Regions from separate parts of the Pseudoalteromonas sp. TP27 genome, predicted to be linked through region 1. Evidence: predicted binding sites of a transcription regulator. Region 1 holds the regulator's gene; each other region holds the start of a gene.

Evidence for each region. Region 1 encodes sigma-54, which starts transcription at its own class of promoters, with help from an activator protein. Its sites were predicted from a motif close to GTTGGCACGNNNNTNGNNT; they were not measured.
Region 2: PX700_RS06845 (ferritin-like domain-containing protein) is a predicted target of sigma-54. The motif match lies at 2,737-2,755, and genes of this name have one in related genera.
Region 3: flgJ (flagellar assembly peptidoglycan hydrolase FlgJ) is a predicted target of sigma-54. The motif match lies at 2,953-2,971, and genes of this name have one in related genera.
Region 4: dps (DNA starvation/stationary phase protection protein Dps) is a predicted target of sigma-54. The motif match lies at 2,662-2,680, and genes of this name have one in related genera.

What each region holds. Positions count from the first base shown of each region.
Region 1 is NZ_JARDAK010000012.1:33,769-38,554, reverse strand. Features, by position in the region: gene kdsC (3-deoxy-manno-octulosonate-8-phosphatase KdsC) at 1-138, shown strand, start outside; gene lptC (LPS export ABC transporter periplasmic protein LptC) at 135-689, shown strand; gene lptA (lipopolysaccharide transport periplasmic protein LptA) at 679-1,224, shown strand; gene lptB (LPS export ABC transporter ATP-binding protein) at 1,221-1,946, shown strand; gene PX700_RS14125 (RNA polymerase factor sigma-54) at 2,016-3,515, shown strand; gene hpf (ribosome hibernation promoting factor) at 3,542-3,829, shown strand; gene ptsN (PTS IIA-like nitrogen regulatory protein PtsN) at 3,834-4,286, shown strand; gene rapZ (RNase adapter RapZ) at 4,306-4,786, shown strand, end outside.
Region 2 is NZ_JARDAK010000004.1:82,016-86,801, forward strand. Features, by position in the region: gene PX700_RS06840 (TonB-dependent receptor) at 1-1,603, opposite strand, end outside; gene PX700_RS06845 (ferritin-like domain-containing protein) at 2,250-2,693, opposite strand; gene PX700_RS06850 (LysR family transcriptional regulator) at 2,871-3,809, opposite strand; gene aceK (bifunctional isocitrate dehydrogenase kinase/phosphatase) at 3,826-4,786, opposite strand, start outside.
Region 3 is NZ_JARDAK010000005.1:131,429-136,214, forward strand. Features, by position in the region: gene PX700_RS08335 (flagellar basal body rod protein FlgF) at 1-222, shown strand, start outside; gene flgG (flagellar basal-body rod protein FlgG) at 244-1,032, shown strand; gene flgH (flagellar basal body L-ring protein FlgH) at 1,049-1,732, shown strand; gene PX700_RS08350 (flagellar basal body P-ring protein FlgI) at 1,744-2,838, shown strand; gene flgJ (flagellar assembly peptidoglycan hydrolase FlgJ) at 3,008-4,003, shown strand; gene flgK (flagellar hook-associated protein FlgK) at 4,005-4,786, shown strand, end outside.
Region 4 is NZ_JARDAK010000017.1:26,031-30,816, forward strand. Features, by position in the region: gene PX700_RS16845 (TonB-dependent receptor) at 1-1,453, opposite strand, end outside; gene dps (DNA starvation/stationary phase protection protein Dps) at 2,077-2,592, opposite strand; gene PX700_RS16855 (nucleoside-binding protein) at 2,959-3,738, shown strand; gene PX700_RS16860 (hypothetical protein) at 3,790-3,960, opposite strand; gene PX700_RS16865 (catalase) at 4,327-4,786, shown strand, end outside.

The DNA of each region.
Region 1 (4,786 bases):
GATGCTCATCCGCTTATAAAGCGTTTATCACACTATGTAACGCAAATGCCTGGCGGCTTTGGCGCAGTAAGAGAGCTTACCGACTTGCTCATGCTTGAAAATGGTAAAGCATTGACTACACAAGGCACTAGTTCATGAATGCAGCGCGCATAATATTAAGCGTTTTATTCATTAGCTGTATGGTTTGGCTTTGGTACCCTTATTTTACACAAACTAATGTTGCACCTCAGGCTGAGTCTGAAGTTATTGCAAAACCTGACTACATAGCTATTGAACTCAAACAAACAGCCTATGACGAGCAAGGTAAAATTAGCCACAAAGTCACTGCGGCTAAAATGGAGCTATATCAGCAATTAGGTTTTACATTTTTCGAAAAACCTATTTTTACTTTATATAACGAAAAGCAAACGTGGCAAATAAATGCAGACGAAGCAACATTATACGAAGACAAGCAATTAATTTTAGAAGGCAATGTGGTTGCCAAAAACTTAACCGATAACGCCATGATAGACAAAATCAATGCTGATAATATTCAGGTAGATATAAAGCTATTAACAATGCGTTCGGAGCAACCCGTTATCATCACTGGACCCAATTTAAAAATCACTGGTAAAGGCCTAGAAGCCGACTTAAAAACCGAAGTGATAAAACTAATTAACCATACGCGAACCATATATTATGACCAATAAAATATTAAAATCACTTATTATTCCTACACTTATACTAGCGTTTAATAGTAATGCTGCAGAACAAAACTCGCTATCTGCTGCAAATCAAATTTCAATAAGCGCCGATAAGCAAGAAGGCCAATTAAAAGCTAACGTGGGTATTTTTGAGAAAAACGTTGAGATTATTCACGGTAATCGCCGAATTACAGCAGACCGCCTCGAAGTACATAAGCGCGATGAACTTGGTGATAACCAGCAACTATTAATTGCCACGGGTAGCCCTGCTCGCTTTGAAGAGAAGCAATCAGATGGCACAACTATGAGCGCCAGTGCAGACGAAGTTCGTTACGATGTATCTAAACGTTTTTTAACGCTCGTTGGTAATGCAGAAGTATCGCAAGCAGGACAAAAAATTAATGCCAAAAGTATTACCTACGATATAGAACAACAGCTAATCAGTGCCGAAAAAGATGAAAACTCAACTGACCGCGTTCACACGATTTTAGTGCCTATCGAAACTAAAAAAAGCAAAAAAGACGATAAAGGTCAGCCATGAGTACATTAAAAGCAGAACTATTAGCAAAGAGCTATAAAGGTCGTGAAGTTGTCAAAAACGTCGGCCTTGAAGTCAAAGCAGGCAGTATTGTTGGTTTACTTGGTCCTAACGGCGCAGGTAAAACCACCACGTTTTATATGATTGTGGGACTTGTACCTAGCGACAAAGGTAAAATTTCTATCGATGATAACGATATTACTCTTTTACCTATGCATAGTCGTGCTAGATTAGGCATTGGCTACTTACCACAAGAGTCTTCAATTTTTAGAAAACTGACTGTTTATCAAAACTTAATGGCAATTTTAGAAACACGCAAAGAGTTAAATAAGCAAGCCCGAGAAGACACGCTCGATAAATTATTAGATGAATTTAGCATACAACACATTCGTGATAGCCAAGGTATGGCATTGTCGGGTGGCGAACGTCGCCGCGTGGAAATAGCACGTGCGCTGGCAGCCGATCCTAAATTTATATTATTGGATGAACCATTTGCAGGTGTTGACCCGATTTCGGTATTAGATATAAAGAAAATAATAGAACATCTCAAAAATCGTGGGATTGGTGTATTAATTACCGATCATAACGTAAGAGAAACCCTTGATGTTTGTGAAAAAGCCTACATTGTTTCTCATGGGGAGCTGATTGCATCAGGTACTCCAGAACACGTATTAAATGATAAAACAGTACGCGATGTTTACTTAGGCGAGCAATTTAGGCTGTAACATTTACGCCATGTCTTTAAGCATCTGCTAGTATTAATTATAACAACATAAAAGGATTGTTAGAGATACATGAGGCAATCACTACAGCTGCGCATGGGCCAGCAACTTACAATGACTCCACAGCTGCAACAAGCTATTCGTTTGTTGCAACTCAGTACATTGGATCTCCAGCAAGAAATACAAGAAGCTCTCGACAGCAACCCGCTATTAGAGGTTGAAGAACCAGACTATTCCGAAGACGCTGCTGGTAAAAACGAGCAAAAAGCAGATACCGATGACATAACTGTTAGCGCATCGGCCGACGATGCTCCAAGCGAATACGAACAAGATAGTGGTGAAGCACTTGCAAAAGACACGCTAAGTGACGACATGGCTATGGATGTTAGCTGGGATGAGTACATGAGTGCTGCTCCTGCAGCATCATCAGGTCCAATGCCTGAAGACGAGTCAATCTACCAAGGCGCCTCAACAGAGACGCTCCACGAGTACTTAATGTGGCAGTTACAATTAACGCCATTTAGTCCTACCGATGAAGCTATTGCTATTGCTATCGTAGAAGCCGTTGATGATTCAGGTATTTTAACACTAAGCTGCGAAGAGATTTTAGAAAGCTTTAATCAAGAAAACGAAGAAGATAACGAAGTTGAACTTGATGAAATTGAAGCTGTATTAAAGCGCATCCAACTGTTTGATCCTGTAGGTATTGCTGCACGTAGTTTACAAGAGTGTTTATGTATTCAGCTTAACCAGTTTGATAAAGAAACACCTTACATTAATGAAACTAAAATGATTTTAACCGAGCATATTGATTTATTAGCTGCTCGTGACTATCGTACATTAATGAAGAAGACTAAGCTCAAAGAAGAAGAGCTTAAAGAAGTAATGACATTAATACATACTCTTAGCCCTAAGCCTGCAGATACTATTGTAAGAGAAGAGTCTGAGTATGTTATTCCTGATGTGTCAGTTAAAAAAATTAAAGGCCGCTGGGTTGTTGAATTAAACCCAGATAGCATGCCTAAAATTCGTGTTAATAGCCAATATGCGGCAATGTCTCGCACTGTAAAATCAAGTGGTGATAGCCAGTTTATTCGCTCACATTTACAAGAAGCTAAATGGTTTATTAAAAGCTTAGAAAGTAGAAATGACACACTATTAAAAGTAACTAATTGTATTGTTAAGCAGCAACAAGGCTTTTTTGAACACGGCCCTGAGGCTATGAAACCGATGGTTTTAAATGATGTTGCTGAAATGGTAGAAATGCACGAATCAACAATTTCGCGCGTAACAACTCAAAAATATATGCACACACCTCGTGGCATATTTGAGCTTAAATACTTTTTCTCAAGCCATGTAAGCACCGAAAATGGGGGTGAATGTTCTTCTACAGCAATACGTGCGCTCATCAGAAAATTAATCGCAGCAGAAAACTCAGCAAAACCATTGAGTGATAGTAAAATAGCGGATATATTGGCTGAGCAAGGAATTAAAGTAGCGAGACGTACAATCGCAAAATATCGCGAATCTCTGGCTATTCCACCGTCAAATCAACGTAAAAGTTTGATTTAAGACGCTAAACTAAGAGGGTAATGCTTATGCAACTAAACTTAACTGGTCGTCACGTAGAATTAACCGATTCGCTAAGGGACTACATTAGTACTAAATTTGCGAAGCTAGAAAGACACTCTGATCATATTAATAATGTTCATGTCATTCTTGATGTAGAAAAACTAAACCAAAAAGCAGAAGCGACAATACATGTAAGTGGCGCCGAACTCTTTGCCTCTACAGAACATCAAGATATGTATGCTGCCATTGACTCGTTGATCGACAAGCTAGATCGCCAAGTAATTAAACACAAAGAGAAGCTTGCTCGACACTAATATGATGAAATTAAGCTCACTTATATGCCAGGACTGCAGCAAAGCTGCGGTCCTTTTTAATAGCAAAAAAAGAATTTTAGAGTTTATTAGCGAACTTGCTCATGACAAACTTCCCTACCTACCGCAACAAGACATTCTTAATGCTTTAATGAGCAGAGAGAAGTTAGGTAGTACAGGTATAGGGCGTGGTATTGCGATTCCTCATGGAAGAATGAGCGGTGCAGAAGAGCCTTTGGCTTTAGTGCTCGTTAGCGAAACGCCAATTAATTTTGATGCTATAGATAACCGCCCTGTTGATATTTTCGTCGCACTCATCGTACCAGATGGAGATAACCAGCAGCACTTAAAGACTCTAGCTACCATTGCTGATAGACTCAATAACAAAGATTTTTGTAAGCAGTTACGCTGTGCAAAATCAGATGCTGAACTTTACCAAGTTATTGTTGATCAATCGTAGTTTTATTAAAGGGTGATAAATGGAATTAATTATCATAAGCGGCCGTTCTGGTTCTGGGAAATCGGTTGCTTTACGCGTTGTAGAAGATTTAGGTTATTATTGCGTAGATAATATTCCAGTAAACCTACTGCCTTCATTAGTGCGCAGTGTATCTGATAGCTACGATAGAATTGCTGTCAGCATTGACGTTCGAAACATTCCTAAAGAGCAGGAAGAATTTAACGATATTCTTGAATACCTACCTGATTTTGCAAAACCTACATTATTTTATTTAGACAGCGACGATCAAACATTGATCAAACGCTTTTCTGAAACACGCAGATTACACCCATTATCAATAGATTCACTGCCTCTGGATTTAGCCATCAAAAAAGAAAAAGAATTACTTGATGTATTAATCACCCGCGCCGACTTTATGATAGACACAACTGATTTAAGCGTTCATCAACTCGCTGAATCTATTCGTGAAAAGATTTTAGGTAAAAAAGATAAGCAACTTA
Region 2 (4,786 bases), on a different contig from region 1:
AAAACTCATCACTAAAACGCGCTACGCGTTCTTTATCACGATATTTAGCACCTACTTTTAATATTAAATCGCTGTCTAGTTGCCATTCAAAATCTGTGCTGGCGACAATTTTATCTTTTTCGTTAACGAATACTTTATAAAGCTCTACCCAAGAGAGCTTTGCTTTACTGGGATCGAATGAAAACCCATTGGGTAAGTGATTACTGATTGCATTCCAAGGATCGCTGCCGTTATCAACCGTGTTATAGGCATAATTTTTACCCGTTCCACGGTCTTCTAGCCCTTGATAGCCAACATCTTTTTGATCAAATCGCACGACAAAATAGCTGTTGTCATCGGTATTAGGCGTATCACCATAACGAAACTCGTTTTCGTAACTAGAGAGTTTCCATGAGAGGGTTTTGTCGTAACCGAAGTAGTGCTCACCGGCAATCTCGAAACCGGTCATTTCAGTAATTAATTCATTTCGAATATGTTGTACTTCTGCGCGGTTTTTATCAAAACGCATGCGGTGTTTATAATGCGTTTCATCATCTATTAGTGTGCCATACATAGCTGTAGCACTTAACGTTCCTTGTTCGAGCTGATATTCAATAGCACCATTGAGGCCATAGGTTTCGCGTGTCCCCGTGTAATCACGTAGCTCTAATCGATAAATACCTAAGCCGTCATTACCACGACGAGGTTCATAGTTATCAGTAGCCCAATCTCGTTGCCAAGCGGTCGCATTAATTAAGAACCCTAACTTGTCATCAAGGAGTCTGTCTCCGTAAAGTACATTAGCTGAGTAATTTGTACCATCAGCTAACTCATTTTGGCCAATAGCAAGATTGGTATTAAATACAAAATCATCGGGTGCTTTTTTGGTTACAAAGTTTACGTTGCCGCCAATCGCATCGCCTTCAATATCAGGTGTAAGTGCTTTAGATACCTCAACAAATTCAATCAGTTCGCTGGGGAAAAAGTCAAATGCAGTGGCGCGGCTGGTGGTTTCTTCCTCGGCCGTAGGTAAACGATCGCCATTTATACTTGCAGAGCTCCACTGTGCTGGTAAACCGCGAACGGCAACAAAGCGACCCTCGCCTTGATCTCGCTCAATTGAGACACCTGGGATGCGTTGCACTGCCTCAGCAGCGTTTCGGTCGGGGAGTTTACCAATCCCATCTGCAGAGATTATATTTTTAATGCTTTTAGCATTTTTTTGGTTATTTGCAGCGGCCATTTCACCACGTTGAATGTGTCCTACGGCAATAATTTCTTCAATAGCATTGTCGTTTGTTACTGCGAAGAGGGTGATTGGTTTTAGTTTTTTTACCTCATCTTCTGCAATATTTATATCAATTAAATGAGGTTGATACCCTAAGTAAGATACTTTCAATTGATAGCTACCCGCATCAAGCTTAGGTAGTTCAAATTGGCCTTGATAGTTGGTAACCGTACTTTTATCAGTGCCTACAATACTAATTAACGCACCTGATAAATGTGTTTTATTATCTTTTACCGTACCTACAAATGTTGCGTTTTGAGCTATGGCATTACAAGTGATGAATAACGGGCTGGTACACAGTAATACTGCCGTTGCTATTGCGTGTCGTTTTATCATTAAATGAACCTCATGTTTTCTGGTCTAGTCCAGATTGGTGAGGTTAATAATAGAACGCTATTTTTACAAAGATGTGACGAAAAAAATTTAAATCAAAAAAAATGAAAAAAGAGTATTTTAAGGCTATTAAGTGAGATGAAAATTGGCGGGAAGGTGGCAAAACAGTTGAATGTTTTACCACCGAAAGTAAACAAGCCTAACGTTAGATAATAAATTTATCTAACGTTAGGCTTAGGTTGAATAATTAAACCCAATCGTACTAGGGCGTGTTGATCTTTGTGGATTTAAATTTGTTCAATCTAGGGTCGATTTAATCGCGGCGCGAGGTTTGTAACCTAGTGGGCTAGGTTACTGCTCCTGCGTTACTTTAATGGCTTACATCCCTGTAAGAGTAAGTAAAACCGAGCAAAGCTTTCGCGTCCTGCCCACGCCCCTTACCTACATCCATGCAGGCAACAAAGAGTTAATCGTCCCTAGATCGAGCTCAAAGGGCAGCGGATGTTTGGCATTTATGCTGCGTTATCGCCTATTTATGGGGAATAACCACACTACATAGGCTCTGCCTTCCCTAAATACCAAACAGTCTGCTGCAAAATTAATCACGAAAGGTCAACACGCCCTAGGTCTAATTATATTTTAGCAATGACTAATTTTTTTGCATGCGGCTCATTTCTGCATGGCAGCTCTGCATTGTTAATAATGTTTTAGCCAGTGCAGCTTCGCAATCAGCCGGTTGTGGTTTATCCATTGCAGCTTTAATTTCTGCAAGGGTTTTATCTTCCACTTCCTCAAGCTCTTTTACATATGTGCTGTCGTTATGTGAGCTGAATGTAGTTAATAAAGCTGTGTATGCACGTCGTGCTTCAACTGCGAAAGATGAGCCATCTTCGCGTTCGCCTTTTTCATTAATTGCATAGGGCTGCAAGCGCTCAACACTCACTTTTCGGGCATCTATCATACGCTGAAAAAGTGCGCCAATAGCAGGGTCTTCAATTTTTTCCTGTGCTTTTTGATAAAAATCGATGCCGCTGTTCATAACTTGAATGATGTCAGTAATATGATTTACTTCTGATCCTTGATGGGTGTTCATAATGACCTCTTTAATTAAATGAATGTATAGTTCAATTTAATAAAAGCAATGTATGTTCCACGTTTTAATTATTGTGTAATTGTTTGATTTTATTTGTTTAATTATTTTTCAATGAAGTGCTAAGTTAACAGGCATAAAATTAACCTAGCAATTTTTACATCATATTGTGTAATAAAGTTATTTTAGCTCTTCAGCCACTTCAGCTACTTTTTGGCGCAACCATATATGGCTTGCATCGCGATGTAACAATGGGCTCCAAATCATATCAAGCTCAAAAGGAGGAATTGGAAATGGTGGCTCTAAAATTTTAAGCCCCGGATCATCTAAATATATATTTGCGGCTTTTGAAGGAAGGGTCGCAATCAAATTTTTCTCTTTAGCTAAATGAATCGCTACATGGTAGTTACGCGTAAAAGTGGCAATGTTACGATGTTTACCAAAGTGGGCAAGTGCTTCGTCAACCCAACCAAGTTTTTGCACATCTTTAGGGTCCATGCCCACGCCTACACCAAAACCTGTTTTACTCACCCATATATGGCGTGCTTTTAAGTAGCTGTCGAGGCTAAAGTTTTCAATAATGGGGTTGTCGGCCTTAACTAAGCAGCAAAAACTGTCTTTCCAAATACGTTTATGGTGAAAAGATTGAGGTAAATTTTCAAAGCGGTTAATTGCCATATCTACTTTACCGTTTTCTACATCATGAAAGGTTACATCACTTGGTGTGAGTATATCTAAAGTAGTATCGGGGGCTTCTTCATGTAGTTTACTTAAAAGCTTTGGCGCTAATGTACTTGCCGCATAGTCGCTGGCCATTATTCTAAACACACGTTTACTTTGGCTTGCCTCAAATTCTCGATTAGGTGCGAGAGTTTCTTCAAGCGTCATTAATATGCCACGTATTACAGGCTGTAACTCCAAAGCGCGCTCGGTAGGCACCATACCGTCGCTGGTACGAACCAAAATAGGGTCGTTAAATAAGTTACGAAGACGTTTAAGGCCATTACTCATTGCAGGTTGCGTTATGCTCAATTGATTAGCAGCGCGTGTTACGTTGCATTCTCGAAGTAATGTATCGAGGTAAACGAGTAAATTTAAATCTATTTTACTTATATTCATTGTGTGTCCTTTGCGTCTACCAGTGATGGATAAAGCGCTGTGCTGTCGGGTATGGGTAAATATGACTTACCTGCCCATTTTTTATATTTTGTTGTGCCTGTTTCCAAAAGCTAACATCTATAAGCTCTGGATGAGTGCTGAGAAAAAACTTTTTATACATAGGATTAGGCATTACAAATGTACATAACTGCTCTGGAAATACGTCTTGTGGTGCAACAGAGTAACTTTGCTCATCCATTAAATAATCATCGTAACTTTTGGCTTTCGGTAATGCTCTAAAGTTCATATCGGTTAGGTATTGAACTTCATCGTAATCGTAAAAAATAATACGTTTGTGCTTACTGACACCAAAGTTTTTTAAGAGCATATCGCCCGGAAATATATTAACGGCAATCATTTCTTTTAGAGCTTGTCCGTATTCTTCAATTGCATCGGCGGCACTTTCTTCATCAGCATTTTCTAAAAATAAGTTGAGTGGTGTCATGCGCCGTTCAATATATAAATGCTTGATGATCAACCATTCGCCTTCAATTACCATTGATGAGCCAATCGTTTTGTGTAATTGCGCAAGTAAATTACTATCAAAACGCGCCAAAGGAAATACGACGTTAGAATACTCTATGGTATCGGCCATTCTGCCAACGCGATCATGGTTTTTTACTAGTTGATAACGCTTTAATACGGTATCACGGCCGAAGGGCTTACTTTCACCAAATTTGTCTTTTATTACTTTAAATACATAATCAAAAGAGGGAAGGGTAAATACCATCATCACCATACCGGGAGTACCCGGTGCAATTGTAAACTCATCACTAGAGTGAGATAAGTGGTTTAAAAACTCTCGATAAAACTCAGTTTTACCCTGCTTATGAAAACCCACTGCGTTATAGAGCTCAGCAAGTGTTTTGTTTGGCATAAGCTGATTTAAAAACCGAACAAGTGCTGAAGGTGCGTGGGTCTCTACCATAAAATAAGCG
Region 3 (4,786 bases), on a different contig from region 1:
AAAGGTAACGATGGTTTATTTAGGCCAAAGCCAAATCAAACGGTTGAAACCTCAGCCAATGTAAAAGTATTAAGTGGTTCATTGGAGATGTCTAATGTTAACCCAGTTCACGAAATGGTCGATATGATCAGCCATCAACGACAATTTGAATTACAAGTAAAGCTTATGAAAACAGCCGAAGAAATTGACGAGCGTCAAGATCAGCTGTTGAGAATAGTTTAACTTTAAAATGAGGACTCTATTATGAACCCAGCATTATGGATCAGCAAAACTGGGCTTGATGCCCAACAAACAGATATCTCGGTTATTTCAAATAACTTAGCTAACGCCAGTACGGTTGGATACAAGAAAAGTCGTGCCATTTTTGAAGATTTACTTTATCAAAATATCAACCAACCTGGCGGCCGTTCATCGCAAGATACCCAAATGCCCTCAGGTTTAATGTTAGGCGCGGGTGCTAAAGTCGTAGCCAACCAAAAAGAATTTACACAAGGTAATATGTTGACCACTGAAAACTCGTTAGATTGGATGATTTCTGGCGAAGGTTTTTTTGAAGTACTTCAACCTGACGGCAATATTGCCTATTCTCGCAATGGTCAATTTACTACTGATGGCGATGGACAAATTGTGACATCGGGAGCAGGTTATGTTATTCAGCCTGAAATGAACGTTCCTGAAGATGCTCAGTCAATCACTATTTCGCAAGATGGCGAAGTATCTGTACGTATTGCAGGCCAAGCCGATAACGTTGTCATTGGTCAGCTCACTATTAGTGATTTTATTAATCCGTCGGGTCTTGAGCCAATTGGTCAAAACCTATATACCGAAACGGCTGTAAGTGGCGCCCCAGTACAAGGTAACCCAGGCGTTGAAGGGTTAGGTAGCATTATTCAGGGCTCACTTGAGACATCAAACGTAAATGTAACTGAAGAGCTGGTAAACCTAATTGAAACTCAGCGCATTTATGAGATGAACTCAAAAGTAATTTCGGCCGTTGACGAAATGATGAGTTACATCAATCAACAGCTTTAATAGTGTAGGGAAAATTATGCGTAATATTATTTTATTTGTAGCAGGCACATTATTTTTAAGTGGTTGTATGTCTACGCAAAATAGTGAAATAGTACAGGACGATCCTTACTACGCACCTATGTACCCTGAGCCTGTTTTAGAGCCGATGGTAGCAACAGGCTCACTATTTAATACACATACATCAAATGATTTATACTCTGATAAGAAAGCATTGCGTACTGGCGATATAATTACAGTTAAATTGCAAGAGTCAACTCAAGCAACAAAAGCAGCTAAAACAGAAACAGATAAAGAAACCGAAGCAAGCTTAGACCCTGTTATTGGATTTGGTGGCCTACCTGTAAATATAGGTGGCGATAGCATTCAGTTTGGTATAGGTAGTGATTCGTCGTTTACAGGCGACTCAAAATCAAATCAATCAAACAGTTTAGTCGGTGATATTTCGGTTAACGTAATGCGCGTTTTACCAAACGGAAACCTGGTGATCCGTGGCGAGAAATGGCTAACGCTTAATACAGGCGAAGAGTTTATTCGGTTAGAAGGGCTAGTTCGTCCTCAAGACGTAAGCGCCGATAATACGGTTGAATCGAACCGTATTGCTAACGCACGTATTCAATACTCAGGTAAAGGGCAGACGCAAGAAGCACAAAGTCCTGGTTGGCTTACACGTTTCTTTAGTAGTTCGCTGTTTCCATTTTAGAGGGTAGTAACATGAACAGCTTTAAAACTTTATGTCTAATTGTATTATTAGGCTGGCAGTTTACTGCCAGTGCCGAGCGCATAAAAGATGTATCTATGGTTGAAGGTGTACGTTCAAACCAGTTGGTAGGCTATGGTTTAGTAGTAGGCTTACCTGGTACTGGCGAGCAAAATTCATATACTCAACAAAGTTTTAGAGGCATGTTGAATAACTTTGGTATTACATTACCTTCAACTCAAAGTCCTAAAATTAAAAATGTTGCGGCTGTCGCAGTGCATGCTGAACTACCTGCATTTAGAAAGCCTGGGCAAACAATAGATATAACTGTTTCTTCTATTGGCAGTGCAGGCAGCTTACGTGGTGGTACTTTATTACAAACTTTTTTAAAAGGTGTAGATGGTAACGTGTACGCAATTGCGCAAGGTAGCTTAATTGTAGGTGGTTTTGGAGCTGAAGGCTTAGATGGTAGTAAAGTTGTTATGAACACTCCCACTGTTGGTCGTATACCCAATGGCGCAACTGTTGAGCGCACCGTAGAAAGCCCATTCATGCAAGGTGACTTTATTACCTTTAATCTAAACCGTCCTGATTTTACAACGGCTAAACGTTTAGAAAAAACAATTAACGATTTGGTTGGTCCAAATAGCGCGCAAGCAATTGACTCTGTTTCCGTTCGTGTTGTTGCACCAAGAGATGCCTCGCAACGTGTGTCGTATTTATCAACACTCGAAAATTTAGAATTTAAGCCAGCTGATATGGCAGCTAAAATAATAGTTAATTCGCGTACTGGCACTATTGTTATAGGTAAAAACGTTAAGCTTCAACCTGCAGCTATTACTCACGGCGGCTTAACCGTAACAATTGCAGAGCAACAAAATGTGACGCAACCCAACCCGCTAGGTGCAGGGGATACTGTTGTCACGCAGCAGAGTATTATTGATGTAAACCAAGATGACTCGCGCGCATTTGTATTTAATCCAGGTGTGAGCTTAGATGATTTAGTGCGTGCAATTAATGAAGTAGGTGCAGCACCTGGTGACTTAATGGCTATTTTAGAGGCATTAAAAGAAGCGGGCGCAATTAATGGCCAGTTAGTTGTTATTTAAATATTATAGGCACACAGATTACGTATTACTTAAAGCCCTATATCTTTCAAACAAGATATAGGGCTTTTTTATTTACAGTAACTCAAAATTATTATATTTATCATTTTATTCGGTAGTGGCTCAATTTTTGCATTTTTAACTGCATTATTCATTTTGTGTCAAAAAGCCGATGGAAACGAACCACCTCGATAAGCAAAACTTTTTTGATTTAGGCAACTTAAACTCACTTCGACAAGAAGCCTTAACAAGTGGCGACGCATCGACAGATGCTTCTAAAGCTGCGCTTAAAAAAGCGGCTGCACAATTTGAAGCAATATTTACGCAAATGTTGCTCAAAGGTATGCGCAAAGCAAATGAAGCATTTGAGGACAAAGAAAGCCCATTTAATTCAAGTAGCGTAAAGTTTTTTGAAGAAATGCACGACCAACAACTTTCATCTGAATTGTCATCTAATGGCTCATTAGGGCTGGCTGATTTAATCGTTCAACAACTCTCCCCTGATGCTAAAAACTACACGCCAAGCTCAGTACTCAGAACGAGCAATGATTTTTTAAGTGAGCAGCGTGCAGGCACAGAGTTGCCGCATCAACAGCATAAAAAAGAAATCATTCCATTAACTGATAACAAAGTTACAGAAGAGGCTAAGTCGAATGACAATAAGGCAAACTTCGACACTGCCGAAGAGTTTGTAAGTTCAGTGTGGGAGCATGCAAAAACAGCGGCTAAAAAAATTGGTTTAAACCCAGCCGTTATGGTTGCACAAGCAGCACTTGAAACAGGTTGGGGCAAGCATATCATTAATAAAAGTGATGGCGGCAGTTCAAATAACTTATTTAATATTAAGTCAGATAAAAGCTGGGAAGGCGATAAAGCAAGCAAAGTAACGCTTGAATTTGAGCAAGGTACACCCGTTAAAAAACAAGCAAGCTTTAGGGCATATGATTCAATTAAAGACAGCGTTAATGATTTTGTAGATTTTTTAACGCAAAACCCACGCTATAAAGAAGCATTACAAAATACAGCAAAACCAAATGACTTTTTAGACTCTCTTCAAAAAGCTGGTTATGCAACAGACCCAAATTATGCGGATAAAATTAAACAAGTACTTAATAGTACTGAGCTTAAAAATATTGCAACAAACATTATCCGCCAAGGAGTAAAGTAATATGTCGTTTAATTTATTAAACATTGCAAATTCTGGGATAAGAGCAAGTTCTGATTTACTGCAAACGACAAGTAAAAATATTACCAATGTAAACACGGAAGGTTACGTACGTGAACGGACCGAACATACCACGATGATTGATAATCAAGTGGGAGTAGGCGAGACGTACCGTTTACTTAATGAATTTGCACAAAAACAATTAAACAGAGATACATCAAATAAAACATTTTTTGATCAGTTTGAAAGTGAAGCAAACCGAATTGATACGTTATTTTCACAAGAGTCAAATAGTGTGTCAACGAGCATAAATTCATTTTTTAATAATGTTCAAGAAGCACTCAATCAACCATCATCATCTGTTGCTCGCTCTTTAGTTATGAGTGATGCAGAAAACCTACTTGATCAGATGGATAGGCTTTCGGGAATTGTAGTTGAACAAAAACGAGTAGTCGATGAGCAATTACAAATATTCTCTACTGAAGCTAATACTTTAATCGAAAATATTAGCTCTTTAAATCAAGAAATTGTCGGAATTAACGGTACTAATAGTGCCTCAGATGCTAGCTCTGCTTACAACGAGCGTGATAAAGCGATACGTAACTTATCTGAATTAATAGATATTGAAACGCTTGATGGGCCAAATGGTGAAAAGCTTGTATTTATGGGAACCGGCGAAGCTGTCGTTATGCAAAATGGTACTTTTAATCTATTTTCTATGAGTGCAGACCCAGATCCTAACTTTCAAGAGCTTCGCTTAGATGTCAATGGTGGAAAAGCGGTGCC
Region 4 (4,786 bases), on a different contig from region 1:
CTTTTACTTTAGATACCCAGCTTAAGCTGCTGAGAGGTTCAAACATTTCAACATCAAAACGAATAGCCGTTTCGTCATTGTCTGTTCTTTTGTCTTCACTTTTAAACGTACGTAGTGCTAAGTTTTGTGGGTCAGTAAATGCATTTGGATCTGAATGAATGATGCTTGGTAATTTATTACCGTCTTGTGAAAATACACCATCGTATAAATGGTTTACTAAATCAACGCCACCACTTGCTTCAAATGTTGATTTTTCAATTGGACGTAAAGTAAATTCAGAATCAGGTCTAACGCTTTCTGACGACGCAACAGCAATTTCACCAGAGATTTTAATGTTATCAGTCAGGTTCCATTCGGCCCCAAGTGCATTTGAGAACGAGTCAGTTTCGCGAAAGTCACTGTACGTTTTAGGGATACCAAATTCGTTTGTTAGCGTGTAATTATTGACGCCGTTAGCATCTTGAGTTGTATTTGCATCTGTTGATAATGAACCTGCTACACCTAAAATAGAATTACCACTTTGATTACCTGAGCGTTTAGTGCCACTTAAATCAAGATACACCATGCCATTACCAGATTGCGGTGCCCACTGAAGAGATAAATTTACAGCAGTACGCTCACGTTCTTCTACGTATTGTTCAACGCTATGTTCATCACGCACAATAGCATTACCGCTTGAGGTATTGCCTTCTTGACCGTTAATCTCGATGTCTTGAGGTTTTACACGACTAGATGTTTCATCTTGGCGAAGTTCACGATCTTGATATGAAAGCATAACAATGGCACCAAAGGTTCCCATTTCATCAAAATCCCAGTTGTTGCCAATTGAACCACTAAAAATAGGCGCTACGTTTTCAGTTTTATCAGCGTATTCTGCATCTATTGACATGGCTGCCGTTAGTTTATCTAATTCTAATGGGCGGACTGTTCTTAAGCTTACAGTACCGCCTAATGCGCCTTCGATCATATCGGCAGTAGGTGATTTAACAACTTCTACCGTTTTTAAGAAACTTGATGGGAAATCTTGAAGGCTTATACCATCGCGAGAGTCACCAATGGTAGAACGACCATTTAATTCAACACGGTTTTGCGGTAAGCCACGAATAGAAACACTGTCACCCACACCAAAATCAGAGTTAATAGATACACCGGTAATACGTTGTAGCGCTTCTGCAATATTATTATCCGGTAATTTACCTATATCCTCAGCAACAACAGCATCAACAATACGACCATCAGTACGTTTAAGCATTGCTGCTGCTTTCATACTGTTAAGAATGCCTTTTACTTCAATAACTTCTATATTGTCATCAGCTGCGGTTGCAGTGTTTTCTGCTTCTTGCGCAGCTAAAGTAGAAGAAGCCATTAATAAAAGGGCTGCAGCACTGATTGTTGTAGAGCTACTTCTTTTGTGTTTATTAATTAATGTTGAAGTAATTTGATTGAGTTTCATGTATCTCTCCCGTTTGGGTACGACTTACGTCATTGTGTGTATTGTTATCTGGCTTGGTTAACCAATTCAGCTTCTTTTTTCTGCATTGTGTAATACAGGTGGTATGGTTGAAATTAGTCCAATTCAGCTTTTATTACAACCTTTGTTTACCAAAAGTTCACAACTTGTATTACAAAATGCTGTTTTATTTTTCTTATATTTAATAATTTTAATGACTTAGGTTGCTTTTTATTTTTTTGTATTTTGAATGAATTTTATTAAAGTATCTTTACCAAAGGTGTTTTTTTATATTATTTGTACTATTTAATGCGGGTTTAGATGCTATTTTGAGCTTTTGCGATGTAATTTTATACATGTTTAGTTTGCTTTTTAAGTGATGTTAAAAATAATGAGGTATTCATTAAAGGTTGGGTATGGCTTGTAAACTTGCGATGTAGTGAGGAGTATAAAGTCATTCAATTTTATTTTGGTTACTTTTTTGGTAATACCAATTTTCTATTGTTTTTATATGAACTTTGTATTAGAGCTTACTGATACACATCTATATATCATTATAAATAGAGTGATTTTTACGCAAAAAAAAGCCCAGCATATTAATGCTGGGCTTTCTTAGATTAAATATATTAGCTTTTTAGCTCGCCTGTAGATGATTCTAAGTGAGCGCGAATAAACCACTGAAATTGCTCTAAATCGGCTAATTGGCTGGTGATCATATCTTCAGACACCGGATCTAGTTCAGAAAGAGTTTCAATTGCTTTGCGGTGATCGGCATTAACGCCGTTGTATACTTTATCAAGCGCAGCTAAATGTTCGGTTACTAAACCTTTACCTACAGAGTATTCTTTCCATGTGCGGCGATCGACAATTGATTTAGGCGTACCAACGGGCACTCCACCAAGAGTCGCAATTCGCTCTGCAATTGTATCTGTCATTTCGCGAACAATATCAACCTGAGGGTCTATCATTTCGTGCACGCCAATAAAGTTAGGGCCAACTACATTCCAGTGAATATGCTTTAAAGTAAGTTGCAAATCGATTAACGCAACCATGCGATTATCGAGAGTTTCAATAGTGCTTTGCGCGGCTTCATTGTCCATACCTGGTGCAGTAAATTCGGCTACTTTATTTGTATTACTCATAATGTCTCCTGTTATGTGATTTTGTGCCTGTAGTTGAAATAACTCTACAAACATAACTTGAGCTATATAAAGCAATGCTTGTGCCGAATACTGTAATTTAACCTGTAAGCCTTTATTTAAAGGGGATGGCTAAACTCAAGCCCTATTAATTTAAGTACTATCCTGGTTTTTTTTATGAAAAATATGCATTTAATTGTAAAATTTGCACAGAGTCTCATGCTATTAATGGATGGTAAATTTCGATTGATTTTATTTATTTAATTAATTTATTAAAAATCACTCTTTTTAATAACGCCCACTCTTTAGTTAGTAAATGCTCACTGGTATACTCCTGCCGCATTTTAACTGGAGTTATGTTAGCAACTTATGAAATTTATAAACACACTGTTTACTGCATACATACTGCTTTTGTCTCACTCTGTAGTGGCACAAAATTGGAGCGTTACGCAACTGCACACAAATTTTGGCGATGCTTTAAATCCTTTCACAGGGGAGTCGTCTTTTACACGTACTTATACTTTAGAGCATGCATCTGAGCATGACTTAGGCGACAACTACTTTTTTATAGACTTTTTAAACGATAGCCTTACCGATGGTTTTCAAGATACGGGTATTTATGGCGAGTGGTACACAACACTTAGTTTATCTAAAGCACTTGATACTTCATTAAGTTATGGCCCAATAAAAGATACAGGTTTAGTGTTTGGTATTAATGCAGGCGAAGAAGGCTTAATGAAATACACGCCAGGTGTAAAACTAAGTTGGGATGCCCCTGGGTTTGATTTTTTAACCACTACTTTTGCAGGGTACATTGATGCTAACGGCGGTGTACAAAAAGATCAGCTAGCTAAACAAGATAATAGCCTTTTTATAGACCTTGCATGGGGCGCACCTTTTTCGTTTGGTAGCCAAGCATTTTATTTTACCGGCCACGTTGAATATATTTCGGGTCGCGATGATGAGCTTGGTAATAGTGTAAATGAATGGCTTTTAGCGCAACCTGCAGTGCATTGGGATGTAGGGCAAAACCTTAACTTAAACCCACGCGAATTAATGGTGGGGATAGAGTGGCGCTACTGGTATAACAAGCTCGGTACTGAAGAAATTGAAAATCAGCCTTTTTTACACGCTATTTGGGTGTTTTAATACTATTAAAGTGAATAATATCTAAGGCTAGGGCCTGCTTATCTTTCGATATTAGCTTACATGGTTTGAATATAGTGCATTAATTAGCGCTGCTAGGCGTATCGAAGCGATCATTATAATAAGTAGTAATATTGCAAAGCTCCATTCGTTAGCAGTGATTCTAAACATCGACTCGAGTGAATAGGCAAGTGTTGGTTTGTATCCTTTTTTGATCTCCCGCACTACATTGTATAAGCCATAGGCAAACGCTAGGCTGATTGATACAAAGTAACGGTGGCAGGTAGAATAACTAAATTGGTATGAGTACCAGCAAATATAGCGCTATAAACAACAGCGACAGAAATTAAAGTAAAGATTAATCATTTAAATTAAAGGTACTTTTTAAAGCGTCCTTTTTATGATCTTGAAAAACTTACAAGGCTCTGTAAGTTTTTCTATTTTTGACACCACTTATTACTCACTTTTTTACCGTGAATCGCTGTTTTTACTGGCTTGATTAGCTGGTCTTTATTTTGCATTTAGTGAAATTGCTTTTAGCTGTTTAAGCAAAAATTTATCCACTAACTAATTTGTAATGAAGGACTAAACATGGCTGAATCATTTAAATACGCAGGTAATAAAGGAAAAGGCGGCGAGCTACATCAAAGCGCATCAGATGGCTACCCAACAATGACTACAGCGCAAGGTTGCCCTGTGAGCGACGATCAAAACTCGTTAAAGGTAGGTAAGCGTGGCCCAGGTTTAATGGAAGATCAGGTACTTCGCGAAAAGCTTTTTCATTTTGACCACGAGCGCATTCCAGAGCGAGTAGTTCATGCACGAGGTTACGGGGCACATGGGTACTTTGAAACCTATGATTCTCTAGAGGAATTAACTAGCGCCGATATTTTTAAACGTAAAGGTGAAAAAACACCTGTGTTTACGCGCTTTTCTACTGTTGCCGGTAACAAGGGCTCTCCGGATTTAGCACGTGATGTACGCGGTTTTGCCGTTAAATTTTATACTCAAGAAGGTAACTGGGATTTAGTGGGTAACAATATTCCGGTGT